DNA from 3 places in the Zymobacter palmae genome. Region 2 is predicted to be linked to each of the others. Evidence: predicted binding sites of a transcription regulator. Region 2 holds the regulator's gene; each other region holds the start of a gene.
What was found. Region 2 encodes LexA, which represses DNA repair genes until DNA is damaged. Its sites were predicted from a motif close to TACTGTNTANNTANACAGTA; they were not measured.

Region 1 (6,788 bases), 1.0 Mb from region 2:
GCAATATCACCTCAATTCAATGACAGCTTGAGCTCGCTCGACTCATGTCCGATGATAAAGACAGTCTATAGCGACATCGCAAGGAGAGGCGCATGGCATCCATTACCCTTCAATGGCCCGACGGCACGGTATTACCCGCCATCGGGCAAGGCACATGGAAGATGGGCGAAGACCCCTCACAGCGAAAGGCCGAAATCGCGGCGCTGCAGCATGGACTGGACCGCGGGCTGACACTGATCGATACGGCAGAAATGTACGGTGAAGGCGGCGCGGAAGAAGTGGTAGGCGCCGCCTTGGAAGGTCGGCGAGATGAGGCTTTTATCGTCAGCAAGGTCTACCCGCACAACGCATCGCGTAAGGAGATGATCAAGGCCTGCGATCGCAGCCTGCGTCGCCTGAATATCGACGCGATCGACTGCTACCTGCTTCACTGGGGCTCCAGCACGCCAATCGATGAGATCATTGAAGGGTTCATGCACCTTCAACAAGCGGGCAAGATTAAAGGATACGGCGTCTCCAATCTGGACGATCGGGAGATGGAAGCGTGGTGGCAACATGACAATGGCGCACTGTGTCAGACCGATCAGGTGCTCTACCACCTCGGGTCTCGCGGTGTCGAATACCGCCTACTGCCTCTGCTACGTGAACGTCGCCTGCCCATGATGGCATACTGCCCGCTGGCACAGGGTGGTCGACTGCGTCAGCATCTGATGAGCTCACCAGCCGTCGTCGACGTCGCCCAACGTCACGGCGTGACACCTCAACAGATCCTGCTGGCATGGGTAATCCGCGAACAGCACGGCCAGCGCAGCGTTATTGCGATTCCCAAAGCCGTTCACCCAGATCATATTGATGACAATGTAGCAGCATTGGATATCACACTGCCGCCTGAAGACACCGCTCTGTTGGATCAAGCATGGCCTGCCCCTGCTCGCCGCCAGCCTCTTGATGTCGAATAGCTTCCCACGTGCGCTCCCGTAATCCAGTAAGCCAACCTTCCAGATAGACGAAGCCCCCTCGCCAATATATGGCGAGGGGGCTTACAGATGGCCACGCAGTGGATCAGTTGACCAAGCGCGCCGACATAGTGATTGTCGTGTCAAACAGCTGCGATACCGGACAGCCTTCTTTGGCTTGAGTGGCAATGCGCTCGAAGGTAGCGGCATCGGTGCCCGGAATGCGTGCTTCGACGTCCAGATGCACCGCGGTAATGGCGAAACCATCCCCTTTCTTATCAAGCGAGACGGTTGCCTTGGTGTCGATACTGTCCGGCGTCAGGCCTTCATTACCCAGCATCAGCGACAGCGCCATTGAGAAGCAGCCCGCATGGGCAGCACCCAGCAGCTCTTCAGGGTTGGTGCCCGGTTTGCCTTCGAAGCGCGTGTTGAACCCATACGGCTGATCCTTCAGCGCACCACTTTCAGTGGACACTGCACCTTTACCTTCCTTGATGTTACCCGCCCAGTGTGCAGAACCGACTTTCTTGATCGTCATGGAACACCTCCTTGCGTACCTTGAGAATAAGCGCCTTCATACGCTCTGACAGCATTCAGCCTGTAAGTTCACGCTCGATATTCAGCGTAGAACATTTCAGATTCCACAGGATAGGCATTATTACCCGACCAATACAGTAGGATCTATCAGGTAACAACAAGACCTCACGCCCAGTCTTCGGGCTGCAAGGGAATCATTTCCCATGTATCGCCAGCAGGCAGCAGCTTGACCGGTGACGCGTTAGGGAGGCGCTTGCCTTCAAGATGCCCTTGCGTTGCCATCCTCACCACGCGAAACACTCCCGCATGCGCAAAGATAATGACAGGACGCCCCTGTGCCAGCCGTTGCGCCTCGTTAATGGCGTTGATGACACGTGTCTGAAAATCTTCCCATGACTCGACACCGTCGACCGCTTCAACGTACGGCATCTGGTCCGGAATAGAGTTGCCTTGCAAGGGCCCCCAGTCGCGCTCGCATAGCCCCGCCAACGTCATCGGCTCATGATCCGGCATCGCGATGCGTGCCGTCTTGATTGCCCTATCCAGCGTACTGGAAACCACGAAAGGGTCAGCGATATCCGTGAGCACCTGACGCGCATTCAAGGCCTGCGCTTCCCCTTTCGGAGTCAGCGGTACGTTGCGGCTTCCTGCCACGCGTTTTTCAAAATTGTAAAACGTTTCACCGTGGCGGACGAATATAAAAGGGAGGGGGGACAAACTCGGTAATGATGACATCACAAGCAGGGTATTCCTTAACCATCAACGCACTATCTGGAAAGCTGCTCTCAACGAGGCAGCTCACCCCTAGGTTCATAGACTCAACGCTAGCATATCACCCTTGGGGGCATGAACAGAAAGACCGACTGTCAGCATGCCATTTTTATGGCATGCCACCATCTCGCACCATAACAAAGGAGCCACATGCCATGCTCATGTCGGTACAACACGAGATCATTTCATTTAATTTTCATTACCTTTCCATGCTGCAGCACCAGCTGCTTACCGATCCACTGAAGGCACGCTATGTCTTCAATATCAGTGAAGAGATCGCTGATCTATTGGTCTCGCTCGATAGCCATCAGCTAGTCAATCTCAGCAATACACACCGCATGCTGTGCGATTTCACCATCACCAACGCCGATCAGCTCCGACAACGACTGCAGGCACCCGCTCACTTGGTGGATGCGCACCGTGCCCACGCCGCCATTCTGAAAGCCTCTCAGCGCCACCATGAGCACGGCAAGAATGCAACACTTGATGTACTGTGGGGAGACGCGACATGAGCTTGCTACGCCGTTGCCACCAAACACAGGTGGCCCTGCAATTCGTCGAGCTGAATACCCCCGTTAGCATCATTGCGCTGGAAACGGGGTTGAGTGTCCCCATGCTACGCCGCATGTACATTGAGCATACAGGCCAACGCCCGCCCAGAGGTGTACTGCCCTTCTCAGCAGACTGGTTCCTGCAGTGGCGTCCCAACATTCACGCCTCGCTGTTCGCCAACCTCTATGTCGACCTGATGAGGACTAAGCTGACCGCACCCGAGCGTTTGACTGCCGCCTATCGCCACTATCTGTCAGAGCTGGCCTGCTTCGACGACAGCGAGACGCTATTAAGCATGGCACGCGCATGGACACTGCTGCGCTTCTGCCGCAGCCAGATACTGCAGCTGACACCCTGCCACCGCTGCCAGGCCTGCTATATCAGTGCCGCTTATCAACCCAGCAACAACTTTACCTGTGGTATCTGCCATACGCCCTCACATGCGGGCTATCGACACCGTTCAAAACAACTACACACATAATCCACGCTAATAACGGCGCCCTTCCCTTTTAAGCGGGCATCCCCAAGGGGCACCGTCCCATTACGCGCTATTGCACCCCTCATGACCATCTTTAAGAGAAAGTCCTGTGGCGATACCTATGGCTGGAACGCTATTAAGCAACGGTGAATGGTACATGGAAAAGGAATGTGCAAGAATTTAAGCCTTAATTGAAAGCGCAGGAAAATGCACGCCACAACGATAACTAGGCAAGCAATAAGCGCTAAAGGCAGGAAGTGACATATGGGTGAGCTGATTTATCTTGAGATATGTCAAGAAACGTGGCGAGGCACTGCAAATTTAGATCTCCTATGCACATATCACCATAACCTTAGCCTTCTCTTATGTTAATGGCGTACGCGTTGCCTCAATTGCACCATTACACAACACACCATGCGGATCTGCCATACGCAACGCATAGGCATAAGTCCGCAGGTATCGTTAATGATCGATACAGATTAAATAGCGCTTATCCTCTCTCTGATGCATAAATAGCATAACGCTATGTTCTCGTGTCAGGTAGAACGTAATAGCAGTGCGTTGAATAGAACACCCTACTGATGAAACGAGACGGAGTGATATTGCATAAAAAAAGAGACCCTGCAATGCAGGGTCTCTTTTTGAGCAGGGATTACCTTAAACAGGTAATCAGCTCTGCAGCCAGCTTTCGACAACGTCGCTGCCGTACTGCTCTTTCCATTCTTTCAGCTGCTTGTGGTTGCCACCGCGAGTTTCGATGACTTCACCATTGTGCGGGTTGCTGTAGACTTTCAGCTTACGTTTGCGACGAGTGCCTGCCGCTTTGCCGCCTTTGGTTGCTTCACGGTTAGCAACTTCACCGCGCGGATCCAGCGTAGCGATGACGTCGCGAGCGCTTTTACCGTAGTCTTTCATCAGTGCTTCAAGACGGTTTTTGAACTCGATCTCGTTTTTAAGACGTTCGTCTTGTTCGAGTTTCTGCAGTTCAGTTTTGAGTTGTTCGATCTGTTGCTGTTTAAGCGTGTAATCAGTAAGCAGGGACATAGCGTTACTCCAGAAAAAGGGGACATTCACTAATCGGAATCTTGTCGAACGATAGGGCAGAGAAGCAAAGTAGCCTTCATATCAATGTACGTAATGACACCAACATGCGGTACGTATATCTGCAACTTCGTTCAGGGCGAGGAGAAGTATACAGCATAATTTCTGACTTCGCCTAGTGTACTTCCTAAATTTATGACAGGAATCTCCTGCATGCAATCAAGAATAGCTTCTCTTAATGCATTTTTCAAAATCCTGACAAAATCCCGGTTGTACTTTTTTGAAATTCCATCCTCACTTTTTGAGCATCAGTCCAACATTGATCTATTTTCATCAAGGAACACATAACCACTTACTTTCCCTGATTCGATATGCAGCCACAACGGCAATCACAGAAACTTACTACTCGATACCTTATTATAACTTTTTCCCTACTGCCTTCGCCAAAGCGTCTTGCCATGATACCGCTATTACCGGATACTGGTTATATATACACCTTCTTTTTAAAAAACCGTGGTCATCATGAGAAAGATACTGCATGTCGACTGTGATTGTTTTTATGCTGCCGTAGAAATGCGCGACAACCCGTCATTGGCCAACGTGCCCATTGCCATCGGCGGCCAGGCCGACCAGCGCGGCGTTATCGCCACCAGCAATTATGTCGCCCGTCGCTACGGTGTTCGCTCTGCCATGCCGACCGCTCACGCTCTACGCCTATGCCCTCAGCTCAAGGTCATTCGTCCAGACTTTCCCCGCTACCGTGCCGTGTCACGCCAGATCCAGGCCATCTTCCACGAGCTCACCGATATCGTCGAACCGCTGTCGCTCGATGAAGCCTATCTGGACATCAGCGATGTCGAGCGCTTCAAGGGAAGCGGCACTTGGATGGCGCAATGGCTGAAACACACCATCAAGGCCCGCACCGGTATCACAGTATCGGTGGGTGTTGCTCCCAACCGCTTTCTCGCCAAGATTGCCAGCGATTGGCGAAAACCCGACGGCCTGTTCGTGCTTACTCCCAGCGAATGTGATGACTTCATCGCAGCGCTTGACGTCCGGTATCTGCCGGGCGTCGGCCCCAGCACTCGCGGTCGTCTTGAAGACATGGGCATCACCACCTGCTTGCAGTTGCGCGATGTGCCTCTGTCCATATTGCTGGATCGATTTGGGCGGTTCGGTCAGCGCCTCTATGAACTTGCCCGTGGAGTAGATGAACGCCCGGTGGAAAGCGTACATGTCCGCAAATCCATCAGCGTCGAAACCACCTACCCTCAGGATATCATCGGGCAAGATGACTGCTGGCAAGCACTTCAACTACTGATTACACGCCTGCAGGAGCGCGTCGCTCATCACGGCTCCCCTCGCCTGCGCAAGCTCTTCGTCAAGATTCGTTTTGACGACTTCACTCACACCACCATGGAAACGCTGGATCACCAGATGACCGATAGCCGCTTTCGCGAACTGTTCGAGCAGGCTTGGCAACGCCGCAGCCGCCCGGTGAGACTGTTAGGCGTGGGAGTACGGTTAGCGGAACAGGATGATCCCCATCAGCTATCGCTGTTCCCTACGGGCGGCGCATAGGAGACGACTCTGCACTATTCATCACTTCATAAACGCTTTTATTATTTACCTATATATAAGTAAAGGTTACTGCACTGCCGAGAAAACGAAGATCAACTGACTCAACAAAAAACGTCGGCCATTCAGTCTGTTTACCTTTTTATATAGGAATAGGGATAGGCATAACTCATTAGCTCAATACCAATCCATGCTGCCGCCTTTACTTTCGCTCACGAAGCTACCACATAGCCTCTGGGCGTTGCTGCACGTATGACATATCACGCTCCGCACCATAACGAAGCAAGTAACGCTCCTCAGTCATCAGATACAGCCGATCTACTACCCACCAGATCCTCCTTCGACAGAGAGTTTCTCAGTTAAAAATGTTGTACGAACGAAATCCGAACCAACAAAAGAAAATAGCGTTAGGCCGTCGACCATTAGGCAGTATGCACGGATAGATATTATGGAAGAGAAATGAAAAGAGGTTGAGCAGTGACACACGTCATTTTTCGAACAAGGTCGACGCAACCATGTCAGCATCAAGACAGACAGAGAAGGCGCCACTGTGAAGCATTCCACCGTGGCGCCTTCTCTTCTTTTACCTTGCGCGACCCGTAACAGCAAACGCGAGGGTGTTAGCTAAATACAACCGTACGATTACCGTTCAACAGTACGCGGTCTTCGAGATGCCAATGCAGACCGCGCGTCAGCACGCGGCGTTCGACATCGCGCCCCAAACGGACAAGATCATCCGGCAGGCAGGTATGCGTTACACGCTGAATATCCTGTTCGATGATGGGACCCGCATCCAGCACTTCCGTAACGTAGTGGCAGGTAGCTCCGATCAGTTTGACACCACGATCATAGGCTTGGTGATAGGGACGCGCACC
Region 2 (6,788 bases):
GCCCAAGGAACGTTGCAAAAAGACCATTGACCTGCTGCCAGGTGAAGAAGCCGTAGCGGCGGATGCCGGTGATGAAGCCGAAACGGATGCACTGCGCGCCATGCACCGTTGCCCTATTTGTGGCACGGCGATGGACAGCTATCTGGTCGACGAACACCGCAAACTGCACGTCTGCGGTAACAGTCCTGATTGTGCCGGGTATGAAATCGAACACGGCAGCTTCCGCATCAAAGGTTATGAAGGTCCGACGCTTGAATGCGATAAGTGCGGATCGGAAATGCAGCTGCGTGCTGGGCGTTTCGGCAAGTATTTTGCCTGCACCAACGATGACTGCAAGAACACGCGCAAGCTGCTGAAGAGCGGTGAAGCGGCACCGCCGAAGATGGATCCGATTCCGATGCCGGAACTGGCCTGTCAGAAGGTGGAGGATCACTATGTCCTGCGTGATGGGGCCAGTGGCCTGTTCCTCGCCGCGAGCCAGTTTCCTCGCAAGCGTGAAACGCGGGCACCGTTGGTGCTGGAACTGCAGCCGCATCGCGAAACGCTGCCTGAAAAATACCACTTCCTGCTGGATGCGCCTGTGGCCGATCCGGACGGTCGTCCCGCACAGATCCGCTTCTCGCGTAAGAGCAAGGAGCAGTACGTGATGACTGAAGACAACGGTAAGGCTACCGGCTGGCGCGCCTCTTTCGTCGACGGGCGGTGGGTTGTAGAAGATAAGCGTAAGCCGGCTAAGAGTGCGAAGTGATGGATATTGATCCGTCACGCCGCACCCAGCGCTTGATGTATGATGCTGAGCTGTTGGCATCGCACGCCCTGTCGCTGGACGGGGCGCTGCAGCAGGCCTGTGAATCCGGAGCGCTGGTATTGGCCGAGCAGAGCCTAGCAGCGCTGGTGGCCGAACTGGCGGCGCCCCAATCGCTCGACGCTGGGCCGTGGCAGCAGATGCTAAACGCGCTGCCCGACACACTTCAGGAACGACGTCTGCTGGAGCGTGCATTGCTGACGGCGAACGGTGAGTTGTATGCGCTGTATCTTCGCTTAGAACAGCGGCGTACGGGGCACATCCCGGCAACGGTAGGGTTAATCGCCACCACGCTGTCTGTGGGTGAACGTGTAGCGCAGCTCAAAGATCAGTTAGTCGCATTGCGTGTGCTGGCCAATGGGTTGCGGGAGTCATCGCGCTTCTGCTGAGATGTCGCTCAAGAACATGGCGCTGGGCCGCTGACGTGGCTTGGCACTTCGTAGGTGTCTGTTTATCAAGGCGCTTGCCGTACGGCTTTATCAAGTCGCTAGGGTGAGCGCCTTGAACGTTTGTGTCGGGTAGTTTCTCTTCATCAACATGTAAGACACACCGCGTTAGAGTGGTGAACGCGCATTCCCTGTATCACCGTAATAGGGTATGAAAGGGCTGTTATGACCATCGCTGAAGGAGCATTCGTCATGCAAGGGTGGCTGTTTCTAGTGGTTGCCGTAGTGGCGGAAGTGATTGCAACGTCTGCGCTTAAGGCCAGCAACGGTTTTTCGCGTTTGTGGCCTTCAGTGCTGGTGGTCGTGGGGTACGGTTGCGCCTTCTATTTCTTGTCGTTGACGCTTCGGTATTTGCCGCTGGGTATTGCCTACGCCGTCTGGGCGGGATTGGGGGTAGTGCTGACCACGCTGATTGGTTGGGCACTTTTCCAGCAGAAGCTGGATGCCGCAGCGCTGATCGGTATAGTACTTATTCTGGCAGGGGTGATGGTCATGAATACGTTCTCTTCCGTTCAAGCGCACTGAGCGGCCGGAAAACAATCGCATGGTGCTCTCTATGCACATGCAGGGTTGCCGACGGAGAATATAGCGCGCGATCGTGGGCGGCTACCTTCCTTCTCATCCAGTACGACTTATCAAGGAAAATCATGCGTTACGCTATTTTTGATATCGACGGTACGATCAGTCAGGCGGGGCAACCGATTTCATCTTCCGTCGCCGAGGCGCTGTTGGCGCTGCGCGAACACTATCAGGTGGTTTTCGCTTCCGCACGGCCTGTGCGCGATATGCTGCCGCTGCTGCCAGATGAACTGCATGACGCTGTGATGGTGGGGTGTAATGGTGGGATGGCGTGGCAGCGCGGCGAGTTTATGATCAATGAAAAATTCGACGCCGACAGTGCGGCAAGCATGCTGGGGTGGCTGGATAATGCCCGTGCGGCCTATGTAGTGGAAAGTCACTGGCAGTACGGTTTCTCGCCCATCGCGCATGATTTCCACGACTATGTGCGTTCACTGAACGTCACGTTCCCTCCCGCCGAGCGCGATACAGTGATGGCGCAAGGGGTTAACAAGATCCTGATTCTCGATATGGCGCTGCGGGAACCGCTGTTAGAGTACCTGAGTGCTCAGCCCTTCAATGTCGTCGAAAAGCTCCACCGTTTCGATCACTGCTTCGATCTGATGCCCGGTCAGACCGATAAGGTGAATGCGCTGGATCGGCTGGCGATTGCACCCGAGCAGGCGATTATCTTCGGCAATGACCTTAACGATCAGGCCATGCTGGCCCGCGCAGCACACTCGGTCGTTGTGGGTGAATTCCAGCCGGCCACACCACCTCATCAGCGTGTCGCGTTCGACGAGGTAGCACAGGCCATCACCGCGCTGGCTGACAAGGTCGCGGCTTGATTCGTATCAGCGCTGAACTGTCGAGAAAATGGTAGGGGTATCTGCGCCTATCTACTGGAATATGAAGGCATCACGGTGCTAACGCACCGAGCATGGTGCTGCGGTATTCTTGCGCCTCGCCTGTCGCACGGGCTGCGCTGTCGTGGTACCCTGTGGTCAGACAACGACCATGGCGCTAATCGCTATGGTCGTTTTTTTACCATGAGAGGTGATTCATGATCGACAATGCGATTCTCGAGATCGTAGAGCTTCCAGACGGTGAGGTCGTGCTTCGTTCTACCGATAGCGATGATGAAGCTCCTTTGGTTAGCATTCGATTTTCCGAGCAGGCGCTGGAGCTGCTGCAGCGAAGCCGCTTCGATGTCGCACGGGAAATGATCGACCACGCTATCACGCGTTCGATGCTGTGGGACGGTGACGATACGCTGAGTGAGCAGGACGAAGAAGAGTCGGTGACCGTGCATTAATAAAAGACTGTTTCATAACCTAAGTGATCGCTTTTACCCTTTCTGAAATAGAAGGCTTCTACCGCAATGTTGTGGTTTGAAGGCCCTTCAATGACATGGGTATTGGCGTTATGGAACATGCTCTAAGCAGGTTGCACGATGAGCCGCGCTCAGTAGATAGTGTGCGGGAGTGCCTAGGGGGCGAATCCTAGGTCATGCCGATGATCACCATGATCGGCGCGGCACAGAATAAAAGAAAGGCGGGCAGGCCGATTCACACGGCCTGCCCGCCTTTTGTGTACCTATCTACGGCTAGACGTATCGCGAGGGATCAGTGCAGACCCTGATCGCCGCGGATGACGCCGACCCCGATACCTTCGATTTCCAGCGCATCGCGGGTGACATCCACCTCAATCGGTGCAAAGTCCGGGTTCTCTGCGATCAGGCGAACATGATTGCCCTGACGCTCGAAGCGTTTGACTGTTACGTCATCGCCCAGGCGAGCCACGACGATTTGGCCGTTGTGCACGTCCTGCGTCTTGTGCACCGCCAGCAGGTCGCCATCCAGAATGCCAACATCTTGCATCGACACCCCTTTGACGCGCAGCAGATAATCCGCGCGTGGCGAGAAGAAGTCTGGCGACAGCGGGCAGTAGCGGTCGACGTGTTCGGTGGCGAGAATAGGGCTACCCGCCGCAACCTGACCTACAATGGCCAGCGTATCGGTCGGTGCCGCTTCGTCGCGCTTGATGATGCGGATGCCGCGTGACGCGCCCGCGATCATTTCGATCACGCCCTTGCGTTTCAGGGCGCGCAGATGTTCTTCGGCGGCGTTGGCAGAGCGGAACCCCAGCGCTCGCGCAATCTCTGCCCGTGTAGGTGGATATCCCAGCGTATCGAGCGTCTCGCAGATGAAGTCAAAGACTTCCTGCTGGCGACGAGTGAGTGGTTTCGTCATGACAGGCCTTGTCGTCTTGGATGAAATAATATCTCTGTGATTATATCCAGTGTATTCTGCCACGCAAGTCAATTGCAGCATACGGCGCGTTATGGGGTAGAATAGTCGCCGCACGGGAATGGGGCGCGTTTTGTTCTCATGTGGCATGCGTGAACTTCAGTTCGGCACGAGGCTTCTTTTCTTTGGATCAGAGGGAAAACGTGCCGCCGGGAAAACCTTCCGGGCAAACGCGTGTCCGAAGGACTGTGTATCCGCGCCATCGGCATACCGCCAGCAGCGATAGTGTGCTTGCTCAGGCGGTGCGCCCGCTGTCTCCATGTGCTTCGCTCGTCACCTGACCTGGCTCCGGCTTCGTCAGGTGTTCTGTTTTCGGCATGGTAGTGCCGTATCCCACTTACATTTGAACAAGACTCTGGCAATGCAAGACGATCCGATTTTTGATTCTCATCGCCACGTGCAGGATATGAATGCGCTGATGGCGCAGGCTGACTGTCTGGTCACGCAAGAAGAAGTGGACGCCGCACTCGACGCCATGGCGACGCGCATGACGGAAGTGCTGGGTGACAAATTGCCGCTGTGCTTCTGCGTCATGAACGGTGGCCTCATCACGACGGGTCACTTGCTGACGCGTCTCGGCTTCCCGCTTGAAATCGATTACCTGCACGCGACGCGCTACCGCGGCAAGACCAGCGGTGGGGAATTGTTCTGGCGCGTTTCCCCCGAGCGGCCGATGAAAGGACGTCATGTGGTCGTCATCGACGATATTCTCGATGAAGGTGCCACGCTGGCGGCTATTCTGGAGTACTGCCGCGAAGCGGGTGCTGCAAGCGTCTCCTCTGCGGTGCTGGTCGACAAGAAACATGATCGCAAGGCCGTGCCGGGTCTGAAGGCCGACTTCTGCGGTCTGGAAGTCGAAGACCGTTACGTGTTCGGCTTCGGCATGGACTACAAGGGCTATTGGCGCAACGCGCCGGGTATTTTCGCGCCCAAAGGGCTATAAGGGCGCTTGCCCATGAGCGTGCGCAGTGAGGGCGCTTCGACCGTGACTTTGAATGTGAGGCCTATCTTTCAATGAGCAATCTGTCGAAGCTGTCGAGCCGTCTGATGAAGTATCGCCACCAGCTGGGGGTAGCCCTGATCGTGGCGATCTTCATCGGCGCGGTGTATGCCTGTTGGTCGATGGTCAGAAGCATTAATCTGAGCCAACTGCATGCGGCGCTGATAGCCGTGCCGCCACAGTGGATTGTGGGGGCCGTGCTGGCAGCGGTCGGCAGCTATGTGATGCTGTTGGGCTATGAATGGTCGGCGACGCGCTATGCTGGCGTCAGCGTGCCGTCGAGAGCGCTGGTCATGGCGGGTGTATGCGCATCAGCAGTGGGCAATGCGATTGGGCTGTCAATGCTGTCGGGCGGCGCGGTGCGTTATCGGCTCTACTTTCCTCACGGCATAGAACCGGCCGACGTGGCGCGTATGTCGGCATTCGTCAGTCTAGCGCTGGGCTGTGCGTTGCCACCACTGGCCGCTGTTGCGGCGCTGATTCACGTCGATGCGGCCGCGCAGGCACTGCACCTGTCACGCAGCTGGGTTATTGGCATAGGCATTGCTGTGCTGGTGGGCTATCTGCTGTTGGTTGGCATTCTGGCCACGCGCCGGTCTGCGCACTGTCCGACGCCGTTCACGCGTCAGTTTCATCTGTGGCACTGGCGGTTTCGCCTGCCCAATATGGTGCTGTCCGCGTTGCAGCTGCTGATTACGCTGCTAGATGTCATCTGTGCGTCGGCTGTGCTGTACCTGCTGATTCCGGGCGATATTCCCTTCACCACGTTCATGATGGTGTATCTGCTGGCGCTGGCGACGGGTGTATTGAGCCATATTCCCGGCGGGTTTGGCGTCTTTGAGATGATCATTCTGTCGGCTTTCAAAGGCTCAGTAGGTGAAGCACCACTGCTGGCGGCCATTCTGCTGTACCGCGCGATCTATGTACTGCTGCCACTGGTGCTGGCCTGTCTGGCACTCTTGTGCTGTGAACTGGTTAGGCTGCGGCGGCATCGCCGCACGTCGTAGCACAGCGGACTATCCGTGGCGAGGATAAGAAAAGGCGAGCTCTCCATTGCGGAGGCTCGCCTTTTCTGTTTTTGCCAGTGGTGCGGTGCCGAGCGGTTGATATGCCGCAAGACACGGAGGTCTGGCTGTGCAGTGCTTAGAGCATGTTTCATAACGCTAATACCCATGTCATTAGGAGGATTTCAAACCACAACATTGCGGTAGAAACCGTCTTTGGAAAGGGCAAAAGCAATCACTTAGGTTATGAAGCAGTCTTTTAGTGCGCCTGTTTCCAACGTGTCAGCAGGGCTTTCGCGGCAGCAGCGGGGTCGGGCTGGGCGCAGATCGCACTGACCACGGCAATGCCGTCGGCTTCGGTGGTGGCGATGTCGCTGAGGCGCTCACCGCCGATGCCGCCAATCGCTACGCAAGGCAGGCCGTGCGCGTGTGCGCGTGCCGCCAGATGACGTAGACCGTCGATCCCTAGCACCTTCACTTCCTTGGTCTGGGTCGGGTAGACCGCACCAAGCCCGATGTAGTCCAGCGTACCTGCGGGTTGCGCAAGGGCATAGTCCAGCTCGGCATCGTTGTGGACGCTTAGCCCCAGCAGTCGATCGGGGCCGAGGCGCTGGCGGGCAACGGTGGGGGGCAGGTCGTCCTGACCGATATGTGCGCCTTCGGCAT
Region 3 (6,788 bases), 530 kb from region 2:
ATTGTCGATGACCTTGCCTCGTGCGCAGTTGATCAGCAGGGCGCCTTTCGGCAGTGTCGCCAGTGCCTCGGCATCAATCAGTCCCTCGGTTTCCGGGGTAAGTGGGCAGTGCAGCGACAGCACATCGGCGGATGGCAACAGAGTGGGCAGGGCCGGGCGCGTATCGTCCTGCTTGCCGGGGCGCGCCGCGAACGTTACTTTCATTCCGAAGGCTTCGGCCAGTCGCGCGACGGCCGACCCGATATCGCCGTGGCCGACGATCACCAGATGACGACCTTCCAGTAGGGTCATGAGTTTAAGGCGCTGGGTAAAGCTGACCTCGTTGGACCATTCCCCATTGACCAGTCCGTGGCGGTAGGGCAATAGGCGACCTGCTAGTCCTAGCATTAGCATCATCGTGTGCTGAGCGATGCTTGGCGTGCCAAAGCCCTTGACATTGCGGACTTCGACCCCATGTTCCTTGGCGGCCGCTACATCAATATGATCCGTGCCCGTGCCGACTGTACAAATGAGTTTTAGGTCGGGAAGGGCTGTGATGATGTCGCGAGTGATGACAACCTTGTTGGTGATAACGATGTCTGCGCCCTGCAGGCGAGACACCACCTCACTCGGAGCGGTCGAGTCGTGGCAGGTCAGAGTGTCGACGGCGCTTTCGATGGGCGAAAGGTCGGGGTCGGCAGCGAGCGTATCGATGTCCAGCATGACGGCATGCATGGCAACCTCCTCGTGCAATGGGGAAAACAGCTCTGTAGAGTCCGATCAATACCTTGCTTAAAGATAGCGACCAGGCGCTATAATAGGGCAAAATGTCCTTCTGACTGTCATGTCCTGCAAACAATTTCCAGACTGTCGTGAAACGTGAGATGGTCTGGAGCATGACTGATGTGAGTAACGTATCATGCCTATTTATGAATATCAGTGCTCATCTTGCGGCGCCACCCTGGAAAAGTTGCAGCGTATGAATGCCGAGCCGCTGAAGGAATGCCCGGAATGCCATAAGGACACTCTGGCGCGCGTGGTGTCGGCATCAGGCTTCCGCCTGTCCGGCGACGGCTGGTACGAAACCGACTTCAAAACCTCGAACAAGCGCAATCTTGCCGGGGGCGGTGGCTCTTCCGCAAACAGTTAGAGCGTCATCATGACGAGTTATCGGCATGCGGCACTCGTGTTCGGCACGGGCGCTGCATGCCGATGTCTTGCACACACATTCAGGTAATGGAATTCAACATGCGCAGCCATTATTGCGGCCAGCTCAACGAAAGCCTGGTAGACCAGCACGTCACCCTGTGCGGGTGGGTACACCGTCGTCGTGACCACGGGGGCGTCATTTTCATCGACCTGCGAGACCGCGATGGTATCGCACAGGTAGTCGTCAATCCTGACATGGCCGATGCCTTTGCCACCGCAGACCGCTCACGCAGCGAGTATGTGCTGAAAGTCGAAGGTCTCGTCCGTCTGCGCCCGGAAGGCACGCGCAACCCGGATATGCCGACAGGCATGATCGAGGTCGTTGCCGAGCACGTTCAGGTGCTGAACGAATCAAAAACGCCTCCTTTCCAGCTCGAAGAGCACAACGTCAAGGTCGGTGAGGACATCCGTCTCAAGCACCGCTACATTGACCTGCGTCGTCCGGAAATGATCGAACGTTTCCGTATGCGTTCCCGCGTAACGCACTTTGTGCGCAACTACCTCGAAGAGCACGGTTTCCTCGACGTCGAAACGCCGATTCTGACGCGTGCGACGCCGGAAGGTGCCCGCGATTATCTGGTGCCCAGCCGTACGCATCCAGGCGAATTCTTCGCGCTGCCGCAGTCCCCTCAGCTGTTCAAGCAGCTGCTGATGGTGTCCGGTTTCGACCGCTACTATCAGGTTGCGAAATGCTTCCGTGATGAAGACCTGCGTGCAGACCGCCAGCCGGAATTCACTCAGATCGATATCGAAGCGTCGTTCATCGACGAAGAAGCCATCATGTCCATTACTGAAGACATGATTCGCAACCTCTTCAAGAACGTGCTGGATGTCGAACTGCCGGCCAAGTTTGATCGCATGCCGTACAGTGAAGCCATGCATCGCTTTGGTTCCGACAAGCCTGATATGCGCATCCCGCTCGAAATGATCGATATCTCTGATCTGATGAGCCGCGTTGACTTTAAAGTCTTCTCTGGCCCTGCCAAGGATGACAACGGTCGCGTTGCGGCGCTCAAAGTGCCGGGCGGTGCCAAGCTGTCGCGTAAGGAAATCGACGAATACACCAACTTCGTCAGCATCTACGGCGCGAAAGGTCTGGCATGGATCAAGGTCAATGATCGCAAAGCCGGTCTTGACGGCTTGCAGTCGCCGATCGTCAAGTTCATGACAGATGTCATCGACGAGCTGATGGAGCGTCTGGATGCACAGGACGGCGACATCATCTTCTTTGGCGCCGACCGTACACGCATCGTCAACGAAGCGCTGGGTGCTCTGCGCGTTCGCCTGGGTGAAGATCTGAACCTCTACACGCAGCGCTGGGCGCCGCTGTGGGTTGTCGACTTCCCAACGTTCGAAAAAGACGACAGCGGCAAACTGTCCGCGTGCCACCACCCGTTCACTGCACCGGCGTGCTCCGTGGAAGAATTCCGTGCTAACCCGGGCGATTCACTGTCCCGCGCTTACGATATGGTGCTGAACGGTACAGAACTGGGCGGTGGTTCCATCCGTATCCATGAACAGGATATGCAGCGCGCGGTATTCGAAGTGCTGGGCATTAGCGAAGAAGAAGCAGAAGAGAAATTCGGCTTCCTGCTGGATGCGCTCCAGTACGGTGCGCCGCCTCACGGTGGTCTGGCCTTTGGTCTTGACCGTCTGGTCATGCTGATGACGGGCGCCAGCACGATTCGTGACGTTATCGCTTTCCCGAAAACGCAGAGTGCAGCATGTCCGCTGACCGATGCCCCGGGAGAAGTCAGCGAGGCTCAGCTCAAGGAACTCAACCTGCGTCTGCGTAAGCGCGACGCCTGAGCGACATAGCGTCATTGGTTAGGCACCGGGGACGTTGCCGGTGCCACTTCGGGTCACGACCGACAGGGTGAGTGACCCCTTTTCATTCATTTCGAGGAGGTAGCTGTGGCAGGCCATAGTAAGTGGGCTAACACCAAGCACCGCAAGGCAGCACAGGATGCCAAGCGCGGTAAGATCTTTACCAAACTGATTCGCGAGCTGACCATCGCGGCGCGTCAGGGTGGTGCTGATCCGAACGCTAACCCGCGTCTCCGCGCTGCGATCGATAAAGCCCTGTCTAGCAATATGACCAAAGACACCATGCAGCGTGCCATCGACCGTGGTGCCGGCAATACCGAAGCCGACAACATGGAAGAGCTGACCTACGAAGGTTACGGTGCAGCGGGCGTTGCGGTACTGGTCGAATGCATGACGGATAACCGCAACCGTACGGCTTCCGAAGTTCGCCACGCGTTCACCAAGAACGGCGGTAACCTCGGGACCTCGGGTTCCGTAGCGTTCATGTTCACGCGTCGCGGCAACATCAGCTTCCCGGCGGGCAGCGATGAAGAAGCCATCATGGAAGCGGCGCTAGAAGCGGGTGCCGAAGACGTCATCATCAACGATGATGGTTCCATCGACGTTGCAACTGACGTCAAGAGCTTCGGCGACGTCAAGGACGCACTGGAAGCGGCGGGACTGAAAGCCGAAGACAGTGAAGTGGGCATGTTCCCCGATAACTACAGCGAGATCAGCGACGTCGATACTGCGTCCAAGATCATCAAACTGGTTGATATGCTGGAAGATCTGGACGATGTCCAGAACGTATACAGCAACGCTGACTTCGACGACGCCATCCTCGCGGAGCTCGAGTGATCATACTGGGTATCGACCCTGGATCGCGGCGCACCGGATTTGGCGTCATCGACGTCAGCCACGGTTCGCCGCGGTACATCGATAGCGGCTATATTCGCATTCAGGCGGATACGCTGGCGCAGAAATTAGCGCAGGTCTATGCCGGCGTCAGCGATATTATTGCGCGCCATGTACCGGCAGAAGTCGCCATTGAACAGGTCTTCATGGCTAAGAACCCTGACTCTGCGCTCAAGCTGGGGCAGGCTCGTGGCAGTGCGATCGTTTGTGCGGCTAATCATGGACTGCCTGTTCATGAGTATGCCGCTCGCCTCGTTAAGCAGTGTGTGACTGGGCACGGTGGTGCCGATAAGGAAGCCGTTCAACGGCTAGTAGCTTCCACGCTGCGCCTTGAAGGACTGCCTCAATCGGATGCGGCAGATGCGTTGGCCATTGCATTGACTCATTTCTATACCCAGCGTGGTTTGGTGCGACGAGGCGGCAGTGCGCCCACCCGTCGACAAGGCAGCCGCAGTAGCTGGCGCCACTACCAGCCCTGAGCGTAATACTTCGCGGAAAGGGCTATCCTGCATAGCACGCCTATATTATCTGCCTTCATTGATGCCATGTATTGATGTACAGTAAGTGCATGCTATAAGCGTGGTAATTCCTGCCCGTTATTCTCTTTTTCCGATGAACGAGGACGCTCATGATAGGTCGGCTCCGTGGCATTCTGATCGAAAAGCAGCCTCCGCTGGTAGTGATTGATGTACAGGGCGTAGGGTATGAAGTCGAAGCGCCGATCAATACCATTCTGGCGCTGCCTGTGCTGGGAGAAACCGCGGTACTGTTCACTCATATGGTGGTGCGCGAAGATGCGCAGCTGCTGTACGGCTTTAGCAATGACACCGAACGACGCCTTTTCCGTGAACTGATCAAAATTTCCGGCGTAGGGCCACGCATGGCACTGGCGATTTTGTCGGGGATGGACCGTGCCCAGCTGGTGCGCTGTCTGCTGGATAGCGACACCAAAGCATTGACCCAATTGCCGGGTGTCGGCAAAAAGACTGCCGAGCGTCTGATCATTGAAATGCGTGATCGCCTTGAAAAGTGGCCTGAGCTCAAGATGGGGGTGCCGCAGGGAGGAGACATGTTGGCGGCGCTTGATGAAGATGCTGCGCCCCCGGATGTGGCTTCCGATCACTATGCCGATGCCGAGGCGGCGCTGATCGCATTAGGGTATAAGCCTACCGAAGCAGCGCGAATGCTGAATGGGCTGGATGCGGCGGATTCCACCGAGGCACTGATCAAGCAGGCGCTGACGCGTAAAATCTCGGGCAGCACGCCTAGAGGGACGCGCTCATGATTGAGTCCGATCGACTAATCGCCGCTGACGAGCTGCCTCGAGAAGGGCGGCTTGATCATGCCATTCGCCCGCGCCAGCTCAGCGACTATGTCGGCCAGCCGCGCGTGCGCGAGCAGCTTGATATCTTCATTCAGGCCGCACGCCGTCGAGGTGACAGTCTGGATCACACCTTGATCTTTGGTCCTCCAGGCTTAGGCAAGACCACGCTAGCTAACATCATCGCTGAAGAGATGGGCGTCGATATCAAGTCGACGTCCGGGCCGGTGCTCGAAAAGGCCGGCGATCTGGCGGCCATGCTGACCAGCCTGGAGCCGGGCGATGTACTGTTCATTGATGAGATCCATCGCCTGTCTTCCGCCGTCGAAGAAGTACTGTATCCGGCGATGGAAGACTACCAACTCGATATCATGATTGGAGAAGGGCCCGCTGCGCGCTCAATCAAGATCGACCTGCCCAAGTTTACGCTGGTTGGCGCGACGACCCGTGCTGGTCTGCTAACATCGCCACTGCGCGATCGCTTCGGCATTGTACAGCGGCTGGAATTCTATAACGTTGCGGATCTAACCCATATCGTATCGCGCTCTGCACGTTTGCTTGGCGTTGATGCCGATGAGGAAGGCGCCGCTGAAATTGCACGCCGTGCGCGCGGCACCCCCCGTATCGCCAATCGCCTGCTGCGTCGCGTACGCGACTTCACGGAAGTACGCAGTGATGGGCGCCTCAACGCCGACATTGCCGATCAGGCGCTGAATATGCTGCATGTGGATCGTCACGGGTTAGATCATATGGATCGTCGGTTGCTGATGACCATGATCGACAAGTTTGAGGGTGGGCCAGTCGGGGTCGATAGCTTGGCTGCCGCGATCAGCGAAGAGCGCGATACCATTGAAGATGTGCTTGAGCCTTATCTGATCCAGCAAGGCTTCATCTTGAGAACGGCTCGAGGCCGCATGGTCACGCGGCAGGCCTATCTTCACTTCGGAATCGACCCGACCGACTGCGACGCGTCAGAATAGGGGGACGGCGGATGAGCCATGTTAACGAATGCCCGATCCGTGTGTACATCGAAGATACCGATGCGGGCGGTATAGTGTTCTATGCCAACTACCTACGCTTTATGGAACGTGGGCGTACGGAATGGTTGCGGGATCTGAATCTTCAGCAGGGTGAGCTTTTGGCACAAGGGGTACAGCTGGTCGTTAGTCGACTGGAATGTCGCTATTTGCGACCGGCCATGCTTGATGACCCGCTAGTAGTCGAAACCTCCGTTACGGCCTGTCAGCGCACGCGCATTACCTTCACGCAGCGAGTGCTAAAAGACGGCGAATGCCTGTGCGAAGGGCAGGTGCATGTTGCCTGCATTAGCGCGGACACCCAGCGCCCCATGCGGCTTCCCGACCACTTTCAGGCGGCCGTTGCCCCTTCCGCATAGCGTTCTGCTGTAGTTGACATCGTCTGGCAGTGTCGGTAGTAAGGTGGCAGTAGTCATTCTTATCGCCTGTTGACGGTTGAGTGGCGTTGCGCGAACCGTGTGGAAGGTGTTTCCAATGAAAGCACTTGCTGTTGCACTGCTGATTCTCATGCCGCTGCACCT

Region 1: dinB (DNA polymerase IV) is a predicted target of LexA. The motif match lies at 4,814-4,833, and genes of this name have one in related genera.
Region 3: ruvA (Holliday junction branch migration protein RuvA) is a predicted target of LexA. The motif match lies at 4,453-4,472, and genes of this name have one in related genera.

Annotation. Positions count from the first base shown of each region.
Region 1 is NZ_AP018933.1:1,075,975-1,082,762, reverse strand. Features, by position in the region: gene ZBT109_RS04765 (aldo/keto reductase) at 93-959, shown strand; gene ZBT109_RS04760 (OsmC family protein) at 1,063-1,494, opposite strand; gene ZBT109_RS04755 (histidine phosphatase family protein) at 1,659-2,228, opposite strand; gene ZBT109_RS13755 (flagellar transcriptional regulator FlhD) at 2,420-2,776, shown strand; gene ZBT109_RS04745 (FlhC family transcriptional regulator) at 2,773-3,297, shown strand; gene ZBT109_RS04740 (histone-like nucleoid-structuring protein, MvaT/MvaU family) at 3,964-4,338, opposite strand; gene dinB (DNA polymerase IV) at 4,858-5,916, shown strand; gene purU (formyltetrahydrofolate deformylase) at 6,534-6,788, opposite strand, start outside.
Region 2 is NZ_AP018933.1:2,111,458-2,118,245, reverse strand. Features, by position in the region: gene topA (type I DNA topoisomerase) at 1-748, shown strand, start outside; gene ZBT109_RS09475 (DUF6586 family protein) at 748-1,194, shown strand; gene ZBT109_RS09470 (DMT family transporter) at 1,444-1,776, shown strand; gene ZBT109_RS09465 (HAD-IIB family hydrolase) at 1,899-2,657, shown strand; gene ZBT109_RS09460 (hypothetical protein) at 2,873-3,124, shown strand; gene lexA (transcriptional repressor LexA) at 3,435-4,061, opposite strand; gene ZBT109_RS09450 (hypoxanthine-guanine phosphoribosyltransferase) at 4,480-5,061, shown strand; gene ZBT109_RS09445 (lysylphosphatidylglycerol synthase domain-containing protein) at 5,133-6,125, shown strand; gene thiE (thiamine phosphate synthase) at 6,382-6,788, opposite strand, start outside.
Region 3 is NZ_AP018933.1:1,579,744-1,586,531, reverse strand. Features, by position in the region: gene ZBT109_RS07130 (NAD(P)-dependent oxidoreductase) at 1-714, opposite strand, end outside; gene ZBT109_RS07125 (FmdB family zinc ribbon protein) at 899-1,129, shown strand; gene aspS (aspartate--tRNA ligase) at 1,228-2,997, shown strand; gene ZBT109_RS07115 (YebC/PmpR family DNA-binding transcriptional regulator) at 3,103-3,852, shown strand; gene ruvC (crossover junction endodeoxyribonuclease RuvC) at 3,849-4,388, shown strand; gene ruvA (Holliday junction branch migration protein RuvA) at 4,538-5,194, shown strand; gene ruvB (Holliday junction branch migration DNA helicase RuvB) at 5,191-6,210, shown strand; gene ybgC (tol-pal system-associated acyl-CoA thioesterase) at 6,222-6,626, shown strand; gene ZBT109_RS07090 (lysozyme inhibitor LprI family protein) at 6,742-6,788, shown strand, end outside.